2 regions of the Clostridium sp. Marseille-QA1073 genome follow, and region 1 is predicted to be linked to the other one. Evidence: riboswitches for the same ligand, from Rfam matches in the RefSeq annotation. Region 1 holds a riboswitch; the other holds the start of a gene.

Region 1 (3,218 bases):
ATATTTGCTCCTGAGGAAGCAAGAGAAATTGATGAAATAGTGGTATCGAAACCAATGGCGCAATTTATACCTTACCTAGTTAGAATAATTCTAAACCTAGTAATTATTTTTGTTTTAGTAAGTTCTTTTACATTGATACTAAAGCATAAGGGCTGCGATTTTCCACTTATAAAATACATGTTAGGTACTTTTTTATCTGCTGTATTTTTAGGAAGTGTAGGGCTTTGCTCATCGTCTATATCAGGCAGTACTATACTTGGTTATATGGCTTCTATTAGCTATTTAATATTAAATATGGCCACAAAAAATAAGTATGTAGGCAATTTTTATATATTGTCTATGAAGAATGGCAGTTTTGATGAAAAATATTGGCTGTTTGGTGGTAGTATTATTTTGATTTTAATAGCGGTTGTTGCTAAATGGTTAAAAAGAAAGCTAAGTTAAATAATATTAATAATAAAAATATACCCCTTTGAACTAAGGGGTATATTTTTATTATTAATATTATAGATATTAGATATGAGAATTTAAAATATACTCTGGAAAATAATTTTTCGAAAAAATAGCTTAAATCCTTAGAAATTAAGGATGAAGAATTAGGGGAAAAATTTATTAAAAAAACTCTAAAGGCTCTAGCAATGGAGTTTTAACCAGAATTCGTATCTTTAACTTTTAATTTTTAATTCATAGAAAAGAATTTTTATTAGGAAAATTAAAATCATGCATAAGTTAAATCTTCATTGTGAAATCATATAACTTTCATACATTGAAAGTATATGTAATATTATATACAATAAGTATTGGATAATATAAGTATATTATATATATTTATCCAGTAATATTACATATAACAATAACTTATTTATAGTTTGATAACATAAAAATGGAGGAAAAATGGAATGAAAAAGAGAAGTAGGTCAATAAATATTTGTGTAACATTTATAATATTAATCTTACTAATAGGGAGTATGTTATATAAAAATAGCTCACTTTATATTAGTTCAGATAGCTATCTATCAAGTGAAGAAGCAAAAAAAAGTGTTTACTCTATGAAAAATGAAAAAGACACTGAAAATGGAAAAAGCTTTGATTTTAATAAATTTACAGGTAAATGGTCAATGATAGAGTTTACTTCAGACAAAGATAATAAAATAACTATAAATGATAATACAAAAATTAGTAAAGGTAAGTTTTATATTGTGGTGTTAGATTCAGATTATAATATAATAGCTAAAAAAGATGAATCAAATGAAAGTGGAGAGATAAATTTTACTACACCTAAAAGTGGGAAATACATTATTAGAATTGCTGGAAAAAATGCAAGTGGCAATTTTAATATAAAAATAAATGCAAATAATGATATAAAGATTACTCATAAAGGATTTTTTGAGTAATTAATTTAATAATTCTTTAGTATAAGGATTACTTACTTTAATGAGTGAGAGGAAAGTTGCCTTTCAGAAAATTAAGAAAAGTACTGTACAAATTATTTTTTTAATGTTATATTAAATAATGTAAAAGTTAATAAAAAATAAGTTCTTCAGGGCAGGGTGAAATTCCCTACCGGCGGTAAAGCCCGCGAGTGGTTCATGTACATGGACTGCAGATTTGGTGAAGCTGATAATTAATTATTTAGCAATTCCAAAGCCGACAGTAAAGTCTGGATGGGAGAAGAAGCAGAGAGAATATCTCTACTTATTTTAATACAGTCGTTATATTTATTTTGCGGATGTTTTATTATGCAATCTAAATTTAATAACTATGGTATTTTATGCCCTGGATATTTTTATATTCAGGGCTTTTTGTGCTTTAAAAAAAGAAAAATTCTCCTAACTATTGCCTGAAGTAAAAAGGAGAGGATTGCTTGGATGAAAATTATATGGCAAGAGCTTTAGAGCTTGCAAAACTGGGAACTGGATATACATCTCCAAACCCAATGGTAGGATGCGTCATTGTAAAGGATGGATGCATCATAGGTGAAGGATGGCATATGAAATATGGTGGTCTCCATGCAGAGAGAGATGCATTTTTAAGCTGCATAGAAGATATGAAAGGAGCAGAACTGTATGTGACTTTGGAACCATGTTGCCACTATGGGAAGACACCACCCTGTACTGAAGCCATTGTGGAACATGGGATAAAGAGAGTTATTGTAGGGTGCACTGATCCTAATCCTCTAGTTGGTGGAAAGGGAATTAAATTTTTAAGAGAACATGGTGTTGAAGTAACTATTGGAGTATTGGAAGAAGAATGTAGGAGATTAAATGAAGTATTTTTTCATTACATTTCCACAAAAAAACCTTTTGTTGTATTAAAGTACGCAATGACCCTAGATGGAAAGATTGCATCTCATACAGGGGATTCCAAATGGGTAACAGGAGAAGATGCTAGAGAACATGTGCATTATCTACGAAAAAAATACACAGGAATTATGGTAGGAATAGGAACAATACTAGCAGATGAGCCTATGCTAAATTGCAGGATAGAGCATGGAGTAAATCCTATTCGAATCATATGTGATTCAAACTTAAGAATTCCACTAGAGAGCAAAATTGTAAAATCATCTCATGAAATTGAGACAATCATTGCTTTCTGCAAAGGAGATAGGGAGAAGAAGTATAAGCTTAGCAAGGCAGGGGTAACTCTTATGGAATTCCAAGATAGTGAAAGAATTGATTTAAAGAAGCTTATGGAAAGTCTTGGCGAAAAAGGCATTGATAGCATTTTGCTTGAAGGGGGAGGAACCTTAAACGAGGCAGCTCTAGAGGCAGGAATTATAAAAAAGGCGTATGTTTACATAGCACCTAAGATAATTGGAGGAAAGGAAGCACTTACGCCTATTGAAGGTAAAGGACGGGAACAGATGAGTGATGCCTTTCAACTAGAAGATACCACAATAATAAAGTTTGAGAATGATTTCTGTATAGAAGGATATTTGAGGAGTTGAAATTATGTTTACTGGAATCATTGAGGAGATAGGAACTATAAAATCAGTTGAAAGGGGAAGCAAATCCTCTATTTTAACTATTGAATGTAAGGAGGTTCTAGAGGAAACAAAAATTGGAGACAGCATTGCAGTCAATGGCGTATGTCTTACAGTAACTGATATGGGAAAGGATGGATTTACTGTAGATGTCATGTCTGAAACAATGAACAGAAGCACCCTTGGGAACGTTGCAAGAGGTTCAAAAGTAAATCTAGAAAGGGCTATGCCTGCC
Region 2 (3,218 bases), on a different contig from region 1:
TATGCCCTATTATGGATGCTTTAAGAGGAAATGTATATACTGCCCTATATAAATTTAAAGATAACAATCTTATATCACTAACTGAGCCTATGGTAATTTCTCTTGATGAACTCATAACTACTTTAAAGGAAAAAGATGAATCTATATATTTCATAGGTGATGGAACTTATAAGTTTAAAGAAAAACTTTCTAATGAATTAGAAAATATTAATTTCGCTCCATCCCATCTAAATTTAGCAAGAGCAGCTTCTTTAGGACAAATAGGTATAAAATATTTAAGTGATGGAATACAAGATGATATATATGCTACTGCTCCAATTTATTTAAGACTTTCTCAAGCAGAAAGAGAATATGAGGAGAAAATGAAAAGTAATGGATAGTCTATATACTGAATTAATGAATGCTAAGACTACTAAATATGTTCAAGAAATATCATCGCTAAGCTTTCCTATTCCTTGGAGTTTAGAATCTATTGAAAAAGAATTAACTAATAAATTTGCTCGCTATGTAACTCTAAAAAATAATGATAAAGTTATTGGTTTTGGTGGAATGTGGGTTATTTTTGAGGAAGCACATATAACTAATATAGCCCTTCATCCAGAATATAGGGAAATGGGCTATAGTCATATAATTCTTGATAGTCTTGAATCTATATGTAAAAAGGAAGGTGTAACTGCTATGACTTTAGAAGTTAGAGCTTCAAACATAGCAGCACAAAAACTTTACGAGCATCATGGATTCAAAGTTGAAGGAATTAGAAAAGGCTATTACGAAGATAATAAAGAAGATGGACTTATAATGTGGAAAAGGAATATTTAAAGAATCGTGAATAATTATCACGATTTTTTTATTTTATATTAAAATAACTATAAATTTTTCATTAAGAAATCTTGTAATAGAGTCATATATCTCTTTCACAATACATAAAAAGCTAGGATAAAATCCTAGCTTGTTTTTCTATCTAATTTTTTAGTCATAGGTTCTACTTTAAATATTGATACAGAAACTCTTTTATATAATATAAATGTAAGTGCCGAAATTATCACTGCTTTTATACCATTAAATGGTATTATTCCGTATATTACATATTTCGCTAACTCACTTTGCGGCATGTCAGGCATGTATAGTGGAATTAATAAAAACATATTAGCAAGTACTCCCACTATCTCCATAGATATAAGTCCTACAGTCATTGAAATTAATGCTGTTTTTATAGTTTTATTTTTATGATAAATATATGCTGCTGGACAAACTAATGAAATACCAATTAAAAAATTTGCTAATTCTCCAATAAATCCAGTATGAGTTCCTTTTAGTATTAATATTAATACATTCTTAAAAGCTTCTATTATTATCCCTGCTAATGGTCCAAAAGCAAATGCTCCCATTAATGCTGGTACATCACTAAGATCCATCTTAAGCCATGGGAAAGCCGGCAATACCGGGAAATCAAAATACATAAGTATAAAAGCAATTGCTGATAATAACGAAAGTTTAATCATCTTATCTAGTGTAAAATTTTTTTTCATTTTAAATACCTCCTAAATTTATACAACTTCTAGGAATCGTATAAAAATTAAAAAACCCGACATATAAAAATACGTCAGGGCAGAATAATTCTTACACAATCTTCTTTCATCCAGACTATACTGTCGGCTTCGGAGTTTCACCGAATCATGCCTCTCGGCTCGCGGGCTTTACCGCCGGTGGGGACTTACACCCCGCCCTGAAGAGTATCAAAATATTTTTTTCACAATCTTATTATATACCAAAGTTAAAAATTCCTCAATAGAATAATGATAATTAGTTATAATTATTTGAATATTTATTTAGATTTTGTCCCATAATTTAGATATAACAAATTAGATACAATATTATATACGTAATTACCTCCTCTGTATCTAAATATGAGAGGATTATAGAGCTTATTAAAGCTTATGGGAGGTGATATAATGGGTAATATCATCCTTTGTATCGTGGTTCTTTCAATAACATCAATAACCACAATAACTATATTAGCTATTTTCTGTTACAAACAAGAGAATATTAAAATGCTAATGAAAAGCAAAAATGATATAAAAAACGATAAAATTTTATCAGATTTTATATTTAAGATAGATAAAAAAAATAGTAAATAACTTCTACCAAAAGCTATTTACTAAAACTCATTTATTGCGTATATAATCGAGCTAATTACAGAGCTCTATAATCCTCTCCCCTATATTATGTCACTTTCTTTTAAAAACATACATATTGTTTATTATTTTTTAATTTAAAGTATATAAATCAAATAGTTTATAAATATTCTAAGTATATTTTATATCCAATAAAAATCAGTTTTCATATATAAGTACTATTTGGATTCAAAACGTATAATTCATAATTTAGATATCTCTCAGCAGCAACTAAGAAATTTAGAATTAATTTATCTTTGAAGTTATGAAGTAACTTCAAAAGAAGAAAACTAGCAATTATATTGCTAGTAAAAAATTAGTTAAAAAATTAGTTAAAAATTAGTTTTATTAAAGTTGATTTCCTCACAATTGTCAATTATCCGTTTTTAATTCTCTATTGATTAAAGATAGTTTATCTATATTTCAACTTATAGCAATCTACAATAAACTTATCTACTCTATAAACACTTTAACTGTACTTCCTAATTTATTATATTTTGAGGATATTTTAATTAAATCCTCTATGTACACTAAAAAATTGGTATTATTCTCAAGAACAATTTTGCCCTCTTTAAAAAAGGTTATACACTCATAGCAGACTCTAATATCGTATTTTGAATCAACATATATATGCTCAAGTACACTCCCATGCCCCAAATTAGCATAGTTTCCTTTTTTAGCTAAACTTATTACTTCCTCAAAATCCTCGCATTCTCTTATAGGATTTAGAACTTCTTCTTTTAATTCATCTTCTAAATTATAGAATTGAAATTGAGCCTTTAAAAAATCTTCTATGTTTTCTATTAGAACTTCCTCTTTTAATACATATAGTATAATTTTTTCTGATTCTTTTTTATTATACAAACTCATATCAATTTTTTCATCTAATGCTCTTAGGACTTTATCAACTTCTAAATTGCTACCTTCAAAATCTGGTTTGTAAATTATAATATTATAACAAATTCCACCTTGCAAATATGTTCCCATACTAACTCCTTCCTCACTTCTATAATTAGACATCCTCAGCAAAATATTTGTCCTATA

Evidence for each region. Region 1 has a riboswitch for FMN ahead of ribD (bifunctional diaminohydroxyphosphoribosylaminopyrimidine deaminase/5-amino-6-(5-phosphoribosylamino)uracil reductase RibD). Riboswitches for the same ligand answer to the same signal wherever they lie in the genome.
Region 2: another riboswitch for FMN. It lies ahead of ACY1IQ_RS17470 (ECF transporter S component); the one in region 1 lies ahead of ribD (bifunctional diaminohydroxyphosphoribosylaminopyrimidine deaminase/5-amino-6-(5-phosphoribosylamino)uracil reductase RibD).

What each region holds. Positions count from the first base shown of each region.
Region 1 covers NZ_JBSVQM010000002.1:207,269-210,486, reverse strand. Annotated here, with positions in the region: gene ACY1IQ_RS02805 (hypothetical protein) at 1-444, shown strand, start outside; gene ACY1IQ_RS02800 (hypothetical protein) at 900-1,394, shown strand; FMN riboswitch at 1,533-1,680, shown strand; gene ribD (bifunctional diaminohydroxyphosphoribosylaminopyrimidine deaminase/5-amino-6-(5-phosphoribosylamino)uracil reductase RibD) at 1,880-2,947, shown strand; gene ribE (riboflavin synthase) at 2,952-3,218, shown strand, end outside.
Region 2 covers NZ_JBSVQM010000024.1:34,415-37,632, reverse strand. Annotated here, with positions in the region: gene tsaB (tRNA (adenosine(37)-N6)-threonylcarbamoyltransferase complex dimerization subunit type 1 TsaB) at 1-380, shown strand, start outside; gene rimI (ribosomal protein S18-alanine N-acetyltransferase) at 373-819, shown strand; gene ACY1IQ_RS17470 (ECF transporter S component) at 945-1,529, opposite strand; FMN riboswitch at 1,624-1,738, opposite strand; gene ACY1IQ_RS17465 (hypothetical protein) at 1,953-2,138, shown strand; gene ACY1IQ_RS17460 (hypothetical protein) at 2,628-3,161, opposite strand.